Regions from separate parts of the Streptomyces sp. NBC_00442 genome, predicted to be linked through region 2. Evidence: predicted binding sites of a transcription regulator. Region 2 holds the regulator's gene; each other region holds the start of a gene.
What was found. The regulator HrcA, encoded in region 2, represses chaperone genes, less so after heat shock. The targets are predictions, from matches to a motif close to TTNGCACTCNGNNNNNCNGAGTGCNAA.
Positions count from the first base shown of each region.

Region 1: the regulator HrcA is predicted to act here: its motif matches at 2,270-2,296, upstream of groES (co-chaperone GroES).
Region 3: the regulator HrcA is predicted to act here: its motif matches at 1,807-1,833, upstream of groL (chaperonin GroEL).

Region 1 is NZ_CP107918.1:2,850,246-2,853,520, forward strand. It holds gene groL (chaperonin GroEL) at 80-1,702, opposite strand; gene groES (co-chaperone GroES) at 1,815-2,123, opposite strand; gene OG432_RS12715 (polysaccharide deacetylase family protein) at 2,468-3,275, opposite strand, start outside.
Region 2 is NZ_CP107918.1:5,281,076-5,284,350, forward strand. It holds gene OG432_RS23485 (DUF3097 domain-containing protein) at 1-313, opposite strand, end outside; gene OG432_RS23490 (MBL fold metallo-hydrolase) at 456-1,178, opposite strand; gene hrcA (heat-inducible transcriptional repressor HrcA) at 1,333-2,352, shown strand; gene dnaJ (molecular chaperone DnaJ) at 2,353-3,275, shown strand, end outside.
Region 3 is NZ_CP107918.1:3,279,363-3,282,637, forward strand. It holds gene groL (chaperonin GroEL) at 52-1,677, opposite strand; gene OG432_RS14780 (cold-shock protein) at 2,154-2,357, opposite strand; gene OG432_RS14785 (ubiquitin-like small modifier protein 1) at 2,758-3,033, opposite strand; gene thrC (threonine synthase) at 3,092-3,275, opposite strand, start outside.

The DNA.
Region 1 (3,275 bases), 2.4 Mb from region 2:
ACGCACATGCCGAAGGCCCGGCACCCCCCGAAGGGGATGCCGGGCCTCTACCGCGTGCGGCTACCGCTGACGGGGTGCGTCAGTGGGAGTGGCCGTGGCCGTGACCGGCCTCGGGCTCCTCCTCGGCCGGCTTCTCGACGACCAGGGTCTCGGTCGTGAGCAGCAGGGACGCGATGGAGGCGGCGTTCTCCAGGGCGGAGCGGGTGACCTTGACGGGGTCGATGACGCCGGCCTTGACCAGGTCGCCGTACTCGCCGGTCGCGGCGTTGAAGCCGAAGCCCTTGTCGAGCTCGCTCACCTTGGAGGTGATGACGTAGCCCTCGAGGCCGGCGTTCTCGGCGATCCAGCGCAGCGGCTCGACGACGGCGCGGCGCACGACCGCGACACCGGTGGCCTCGTCGCCGGTCTTGTCGAGGTTGCCCTCGAGGACCTTGGCGGCGTGCACCAGGGCGGAGCCACCACCGGAGACGATGCCCTCCTCGACCGCGGCGCGGGTCGCGGAGATGGCGTCCTCCAGACGGTGCTTGCGCTCCTTGAGCTCGACCTCGGTGGCGGCACCGACCTTGATCACGCACACGCCGCCGGCCAGCTTCGCGAGGCGCTCCTGGAGCTTCTCGCGGTCCCAGTCGGAGTCCGTGGCCTCGATCTCGGCCTTGATCTGGTTGATCCGGCCCTCGACGTCGCCGCTGTTGCCGCCGCCGTCGACGATCGTGGTGTCGTCCTTGGTGATGGTGACGCGGCGCGCGGTGCCGAGCACCTCGAGGCCGGCCTGGTCGAGCTTGAGGCCGACCTCTTCGGCGATGACGGTCGCACCGGTGAGGGTGGCGATGTCCTGGAGCATGGCCTTGCGGCGGTCGCCGAAGCCCGGGGCCTTGACGGCCACGGCGTTGAACGTGCCGCGGATCTTGTTGACGACCAGGGTGGAGAGCGCCTCGCCCTCGACGTCCTCGGCGATGATCAGGAGCGGCTTGGAGGCGCCGGCCTGGATGACCTTCTCCAGGAGCGGCAGCAGGTCCTGGATCGAGGAGATCTTGCCCTGGTTGATCAGGATGTACGGGTCGTCGAGGACGGCCTCCATACGCTCCTGGTCGGTGACCATGTAGTGGGAGAGGTAGCCCTTGTCGAAGGCCATGCCCTCGGTGAACTCAAGCTCCACACCGAAGGTGTTGGACTCCTCGACGGTGATGACACCGTCCTTGCCGACCTTGTCCATGGCCTCGGCGATGAGCTCGCCGATCTGCTTGTCCTGGGCGGACAGCGCGGCGACGGCGGCGATGTCGGTCTTGTCCTCGATGGGACGGGCGGTCGCGAGGAGCTCCTCGGACACGGCCTTGACCGCGGCGTCGATGCCCTTCTTCAGGGCGGCCGGGGAGGCGCCGGCGGCGACGTTGCGCAGACCCTCGCGGACGAGCGCCTGGGCCAGGACGGTCGCGGTGGTGGTGCCGTCACCCGCGATGTCGTTGGTCTTGGTCGCCACCTCCTTGACGAGCTGGGCGCCGAGGTTCTCGTACGGGTCGTCGAGCTCGACCTCGCGGGCGATGGTCACGCCGTCGTTGGTGATGGTGGGGGCGCCGAACTTCTTGTCGATGACGACGTTGCGGCCCTTGGGGCCGATCGTCACCTTCACCGTGTCGGCAAGCTTGTTGACGCCGCGCTCAAGGGCGCGACGGGCGTCCTCGTCGAACTTCAGGATCTTCGCCATGGGAGCGGTTCAGCCCTCTCGAAAACTCGGGTTAATGACACTGCGCCCCTCGCCGCCCGGCAATCAGCGGGGTGACCAGGGGCGCAGCTCTCAAAGCATTCGCTTCGGTGAATTACTTCTCGATGATCGCGAGCACGTCGCGAGCCGAGAGGACGAGGTACTCGTCGCCGTTGTACTTCACCTCGGTGCCGCCGTACTTGCTGTACAGCACGACGTCGCCGACCTTGACGTCGAGCGGCAGACGCTCGCCGTTCTCGAAGCGGCCCGGACCCACGGCGAGGACGGCGCCCTCCTGGGGCTTCTCCTTCGCGGTGTCCGGAATGACCAGGCCGGAGGCCGTGGTCTGCTCGGCGTCGAGCGGCTGGACCACAATGCGGTCCTCAAGCGGCTTGATGGCAACCTTGGAGCTGGCGGTCGTCACGATCCGGTCTCCCCCTTCGGAGATCTCACGGGGTTAACTGTTTGGGGTGGCGACCAGGTGGATCCGTCGTCGCGGGTGCCGGACCTGCCCGTCGCTGTGTTGGCACTCTCCGGTGGGGAGTGCCAGAAGCGAGACTAGGACGGCGGTTAGCACTCGGTCAAGCGGAGTGCCAATCTCGCGCCTGCGCGCCGGATCACCCCGAGAGCGCCGGGCCGTCGGCTCCGTACACGGAACACGAGCTTCGGACCGTCAACCGGCTTACAGAGGGCGCGAGTTGACCCGCGAGGGGCGCGGCCGCCGACGGGCGAGCTGTGGGTGACGAGGGGCCGGGCGCCCGGAAACGGTCAGAGATAGTCCTCGATGCGGCCCACGGTGAAACCCCGCGACCGGATGTGTTCAAGGACCTGCGTGGTCATGCGGGTGAGGCCGGCGCTCCGGCCGGGTCCCCGCAGCTCGGCCCGCACGATGTCACCGGGACGCAGGACCCGGGCGCCCTCGGCGTACCGCAGGCCGTCGGCCGTCATCGTGACGCGGGCCAGCACCATCGCGCTCAGCCCACACTCCTTCGCGGCGCGTACGGTGCGCGCGTCGTAGGACCCGTACGGCGGCCGGAACAGTCTCGGGCGCCGCCCGTAGCGCGCGGCCAGCCGGTCCTGCTGGCCGCAGATCTCCGCCCGCTGGCGCCCGTAGGTCAGGGTCCGCAGATCGGGGTGGCCGAGGGTGTGGTTGTAGATCCCGGCACCCAGGGCGCGCAGGGCGTCGATCCGGGCGCGGGCGGACACGGCGGCGGCCGCCGCACCGGTGTCGGCGGCGGTACCGGCGTCGGCGGCGGGAGCGACACCCCGGTCGAGGTCGGCACCCCGGTCGAGGTCGGCACCCCGGTCAAGATCGGTACCCCGGCCGGAACCGGCACCCCGGTCCGCCCCGGCACCCCCGTCGGCGCCGGTGAGGAACAGGGCGACGGGCAGCTTGAGGTCGCGGATCATGCGGGGGAAGGCGGGGTCCGTGACCGGCCCGTCGTCGAAGGTCAGGAACACGACCTTGGCCCGCACCGGGACGCGGTCGACGACGAAGGGCACCCCGGGCCCGCCCCGGGGCGCCACCGGCCGGGGCGCGGGCGCCAGGGGGGCGGCGAGGCCCCAGCGCCGGGCG
Region 2 (3,275 bases):
GCACGGCCACCGAACCGGACGCCGTGCGGGAGGGCCGTACGGGCGCCGGCGCGGTGGCCGAGGGACGTACGAGCGTGACGACCCGGCCTTCGAGGAGGAAGCCGCGCGGCTCCATCGGGAAGACCCGGTGCTTGCCGAAGCGGTCCTCCAGGGTGACCGTCGGCCCCTGAGCCGTCTTCTCGCAGCGGATCACGGCTCCGCAGAATCCCGTGGAGACCTCCTCGACCACGAGATCGGCCTCGGCGGCCACCTCGGGAACAGGGGCCTGCTTCTTCTTCCACGGCGGGGTCAGATCGGGGCTGTAGCTACGCATGGCCTCATCATTCGGGGCGGCGGGGCGGGTCAGTGGGTGGTCCGGCCGGGGGGCCGAGGGGTCGGCTCCGGGGAATGCGGCCAGGGCGGGGCCGGATCGGGGCTGTGGCTGCGCACGGGTCAGACGATACGGGCGGCCGCCGCTACGACACGCCGAATCCGGCGGCGAGTTGGTCACGCTGGGCGCGGACGAACGCCGCGTCCACCACGGCCCCGTGCCCGGGTACGTACACCGCCCCCTCGCCGCCCAGCGAGAGCAGCCGGTCGAGGGCGTCCGGCCAGCGCGCGGGCACCGCATCGGGGCCGGCCTGCGGCTCGCCCGACTCCTCCACGAGGTCCCCGCAGAACACGATCTCCGGCGATCCGGCGCCCGCGGGGACCAGTGCCACGAGATCGTGCCCGCTGTGCCCGGGGCCGATGTTGGCGAGCAGCACCTGGCGGCCGCCCAGATCGAGCGTCCACTCCCCGGACACCGCGTGGTGCGGCAGCACCAGGAGATCCGCCGCCTCGGCCGCGTCCCGCTCGGGCACCCCCTGCCGCACCGCGTCGCGACGCATCTCGTCGGGGGTCATGGCCCGCTCGATGCCGACGGCCGCGTACACCTCGGTCCCGGAGAAGGCCGCCGTGCCGAGGACGTGGTCGAAGTGGGGGTGGCTGAGCGCGATATGGGTCACACGGCGTCCGAAGAGAGCCTCGGCCTGCCTCCGCAGCTCCGCGCCCTCGCGCACCGTCGCGCCGGTGTCGTACAGGAGGAGCGAGTCCTCGCCGGCGATCAGTCCGGCCGTGGCGTCCCAGCCGGGAAGGCGCCTGCGGCCCACCCCGACACCGAGCCGCTCCCACCCGAACTCTTCCCAACCGACGTCCATGACGCGACGCTATCGCAATCGATGGGCGGCGCCGCGCGGTAGCGTGGTCGGCCGCCCTTGCTAGGGGCGCACCGGTCGGCCGTACACTGGCCGGGGGATTGCTGGCACTCGAACACAGCGAGTGCCAAACGGACGGCAACTGGAGGTGTGCGCGATGCTCAGTGAACGCAGGCTCGAGGTGCTGCGCGCCATCGTCCAGGACTACGTCGGCACCGAGGAACCGGTGGGCTCCAAGGCCCTCACCGAGCGCCACGCGCTCGGCGTCTCCCCGGCGACCGTGCGCAACGACATGGCCGTCCTGGAGGAGGAGGGCTTCATCGCCCAGCCCCACACCAGCGCCGGCCGCATCCCGACCGACAAGGGCTACCGGCTCTTCGTCGACCGGCTCGCGGGCGTCAAGCCCCTGTCGTCGCCGGAGCGCCGCGCGATCCAGAACTTCCTGGACAGCGCGGTCGACCTGGACGACGTCGTGGCCCGCACGGTGCGGCTGCTCGCGCAGCTGACCCGGCAGGTGGCGGTCGTCCAGTACCCGTCCCTGACGCGGTCCACGGTGCGGCACGTGGAGCTTCTCTCCCTCGCGGCGGCCCGGCTGATGCTGGTGCTGATCACGGACACCGGCCGGGTCGAGCAGCGCATGGTCGACTGCCCGGCGCCGTTCGGCGAGGCCTCGCTCGCGGACCTGCGGGCCCGGCTCAACGCACGGGTGGTGGGGCGCCGCTTCGCGGACGTGCCGCAGCTCGTGCAGGACTTGCCGGAGTCCTTCGAACCGGAGGACCGGGGAACCGTTTCGACGGTCCTCGCCACCCTCCTGGAAACCCTGGTCGAAGAGACCGAGGAGCGGCTGATGATCGGCGGCACCGCCAATCTCACCCGCTTCGGACACGACTTCCCGCTGACCATCAGGCCGGTGCTGGAAGCACTTGAGGAGCAGGTCGTGCTCCTCAAGCTGCTCGGCGAGGCCAAGGAATCGGGCATGACCGTACGTATCGGGCACGAGAACAACGCCCATGAAGGACTGAACTCCACGTCCGTCGTATCGGTCGGCTACGGTTCCGGCGGCGAGGCGGTCGCCAAACTCGGCGTGGTCGGACCGACCCGCATGGATTACCCCGGAACGATGGGAGCGGTACGCGCAGTGGCACGTTACGTCGGACAGATCCTGGCGGAGTCGTAAGTGGCCACGGACTACTACGCCGTACTCGGCGTGCGCCGCGACGCATCACAGGACGAGATCAAGAAGGCCTTCCGGAGGCTCGCGCGGGAACTCCACCCCGACGTGAACCCCGACCCGAAGACCCAGGAGCGGTTCAAGGAGATCAACGCCGCTTACGAGGTCCTCTCCGACCCGCAGAAGAAGCAGGTCTTCGACCTCGGCGGGGACCCGCTGTCGTCGTCGGGCGGCGGCGGGGCCGGCGGCTTCGGCGCGGGCGGCTTCGGGAACTTCTCGGACATCATGGACGCCTTCTTCGGCACGGCATCGCAGCGCGGCCCGCGCTCGCGGACCCGCCGCGGCCAGGACGCCATGATCCGCCTGGAGATCGACCTCAACGAGGCGGCCTTCGGCACCACCAAGGAGATCCAGGTCGACACCGCCGTGGTGTGCACGACCTGTTCGGGCGAGGGCGCCGCGCCCGGCACCTCCGCGCAGACCTGTGACATGTGTCGCGGTCGCGGCGAGGTGTCCCAGGTCACCCGGTCCTTCCTCGGCCAGGTCATGACCTCGCGGCCCTGCCCCCAGTGCCAGGGCTTCGGCACCGTCGTCCCCACCCCGTGCCCGGAGTGCGCGGGCGACGGCCGGATCCGCTCGCGGCGCACCCTCACCGTGAAGATCCCGGCCGGCGTCGACAACGGCACCCGGATCCAGCTCGCGGGCGAGGGCGAGGTCGGCCCCGGCGGCGGCCCCGCCGGCGACCTGTACGTGGAGATCCACGAGGTCGCGCACGACGTGTTCCAGCGGCGCGGCGACGACCTGCACTGCACGGTCACCATCCCCATGACGGCGGCGTCGCTCGGCACGAAGGTGCCGCTCCAGACGCTCGACGGCATGGAGGAGGTGGACATCCGTCCGGGCAGCCAGTCCGGCCAGTCCATCCCGCT
Region 3 (3,275 bases), 2.0 Mb from region 2:
TGGTGGGAGTGCCGCCCTCGGCGTTCAGCCAGAGCTACCGATCCGTGAGGATCAGAAGTCCATGTCACCGCCCGGCATGCCGCCCGGAGCGCCGCCCGCGGCGGCCTTCTCCGGCTTGTCGGCGATGACGGCCTCGGTGGTGAGGAAGAGCGCCGCGATGGAGGCGGCGTTCTGCAGCGCGGAGCGCGTGACCTTCGCCGGGTCGATGATGCCCTCGGCGATCATGTCGACGTACTCACCGGTCGCGGCGTTCAGGCCGTGGCCGACGGGCAGGTTGCGCACCTTCTCGACGATGACGCCACCCTCGAGACCACCGTTGACGGCGATCTGCTTGAGCGGGGCCTCCAGGGCCAGCTTCACGGCCTTGGCGCCGGTCGCCTCGTCGCCCTCGAGCTCAAGCTTCTCGAACACCGCGGAGGCCTGGAGCAGGGCCACGCCACCACCGGCGACGATGCCCTCCTCGACGGCCGCCTTCGCGTTGCGAACGGCGTCCTCGATGCGGTGCTTGCGCTCCTTGAGCTCGACCTCGGTCGCGGCACCGGCCTTGATGACCGCAACACCGCCGGCGAGCTTCGCCAGGCGCTCCTGCAGCTTCTCGCGGTCGTAGTCCGAGTCGCTGTTCTCGATCTCGGCACGGATCTGGTTGACGCGACCCTGGACCTGGTCGCTGTCGCCCGAACCGTCGACGATCGTGGTCTCGTCCTTGGTGATGACGACCTTGCGGGCGCGGCCGAGCAGGTCGAGACCCGCGTTCTCCAGCTTGAGGCCGACCTCCTCGGAGACGACGGTGCCGCCCGTGAGGATGGCGATGTCGCCGAGCATGGCCTTGCGGCGGTCGCCGAAGCCCGGGGCCTTGACGGCGACGGACTTGAAGGTGCCGCGGATCTTGTTGACGACCAGGGTCGACAGGGCCTCGCCCTCGACGTCCTCGGCGATGATCAGCAGGGGCTTGCCCGACTGCATGACCTTCTCGAGGAGCGGGAGCAGGTCCTTCACGGAGCTGATCTTCGAGTTGACGATCAGGATGTACGGGTCGTCGAGCGACGCCTCCATACGCTCCATGTCGGTGGCGAAGTACGCCGAGATGTAGCCCTTGTCGAAGCGCATGCCCTCGGTGAGCTCAAGCTCGAGCCCGAAGGTCTGCGACTCCTCGACGGTGATGACGCCTTCCTTGCCGACCTTGTCCATCGCCTCGGCGATGAGCTCGCCGATCTGGGTGTCGGCGGCGGAGATGGAGGCCGTCGAAGCGATCTGCTCCTTGGTCTCCACGTCCTTGGCCTGCTCCAGGAGGGCGGCGGAGACGGCCTCGACGGCCTTCTCGATGCCACGCTTCAGGGCCATCGGGTTGGCGCCGGCGGCGACGTTGCGCAGACCCTCGCGCACCAGGGCCTGGGCGAGGACGGTCGCGGTGGTCGTTCCGTCACCGGCGACGTCGTCCGTCTTCTTGGCGACTTCCTTGACCAGCTCGGCGCCGATCTTCTCGTACGGGTCCTCGAGCTCGATCTCCTTGGCGATGGAAACACCATCGTTGGTGATCGTGGGGGCGCCCCACTTCTTCTCGAGGACGACGTTGCGGCCCTTGGGGCCGAGGGTGACCTTGACGGCGTCGGCGAGCTGGTTCATCCCGCGCTCGAGACCGCGCCGTGCCTCCTCGTCGAACGCGATGATCTTGGCCATGTGAAGTGGTCCTCCCGGACAGGGGTGGCGTTCTTCGTGGACCGTGCCGGTGCCCGCGACGGACGGCCTGCAGGCCTTGTGGTTCCTTGCCCCACCCGGTCTGCGGACCTCACTGACGCGATCCAAGTTCTGTCACTCTCACTGGGAGAGTGCTAAGCCCAATGATTAGCACTCGGCCCCTGCGAGTGCAAGCGAGTCTCTTGAACCGGGACCCTCTACCGACCGGTGTTGTCCGGTTCCCCGGTACCGGCGGGGGCTCCGCCCCCATGCCCCCGGTTCCCTCGCCCCTGCCGCGGCGGCTCACTCGTCCCCGCGGGCCGTGCGTGGCTGTTCGCGCAGGCCCCCGCGCCCCTGACGGGGTCGGTGGAGAACGGGGGCCGGGGCGGAGCCGCAAGGGGTGGGGACGCGTGAAGGGGGCCACCCTTTTGGGTGGTCCCCTTCATGCGTGAGTGCGTCGGTGGCCGATCGCGCCGAGATCAGACGGCGAGCTTGACCATGTCCGCCTGTGGACCCTTCTGGCCCTGCGAGATCTCGAACTCGACTCGCTGACCTTCTTCAAGGGTGCGGTAACCGTCCATCTGGATCGCACTGTAGTGGACGAAAACATCCGCACCACCGTCGACCGCGATGAAGCCGTACCCCTTCTCCGCGTTGAACCACTTGACGGTGCCCTGAGCCATGCCTAACTCCCCTATTACTGGCCCTTGCACGGAACCGCACTTCGCGGAACCGGGTCAGACCTGCACCCTCCGACAGGAGAGGGTGTGCGCCGGAACGCGTCGACCGCGGCTGAATGTATCTGCCCAACTGCCCTCTGCAACAGGTCAATCGGACGAGAATTCCGGGCGCACTCGGGGAGCGGAATGCCATCAATTCAACATTCCGGGGCAAGTCGGGCCGGGCAAAGCGCACTTAAGGCGCAAAGGGCTCCCACACTTTGACCCCATGTTGTCGCGTTCTCATATGCGCTCGGCGCCGGAAGCGAAGGGGCTTCCCCAACTGTACCCCGCTCAACCATGTTGAATTGCCCCCTCCGCTTCTTAAGTGGAGGGGGCAATTCCGAAACGAATACGGGTCCGCTCAGCCGCCCGCGACCGCGGGAATGATCGAGACGCCGGCGCCGTCGGGCGTCGCCGTCTCCAGGCCCTGCTCGAAGCGGACGTCGTCGTCGTTGACGTAGACGTTGACGAAACGGCGCAGCTTGCCCTGGTCGTCCAGGACGCGCGCGGCGATCCCCGTGTGGTTCTTCTCCAGGTCGGCGATCACGTCGGCCAGGGTCGAACCCTCGGCCGTGACCTCGGCCTTGCCACCGGTGTAGGTGCGCAGGATGGTGGGGATGCGGACGTTCACGCTCATGGTTCGGTGCTCCTCGTCGTTCAGGATCAGCGGTGGCTCAGTGGGCCAGGCCGGTGGCTCAGTGGGCCAGGCCCGCGTCGCGGAAGGCGTCCAGGCTCGGGCGGATGGTCGCGGTCGCCTGGGACGTGGCGGCCACCGCGTCCAGGGTCTTGAGCCCGTCACCGGTGTTGAGCACGACCGTGGTGAGCGACGGGTCGAGGAGCCCGGCCTCGATGAGCTTCTTCGTGACACCGACCGTCACG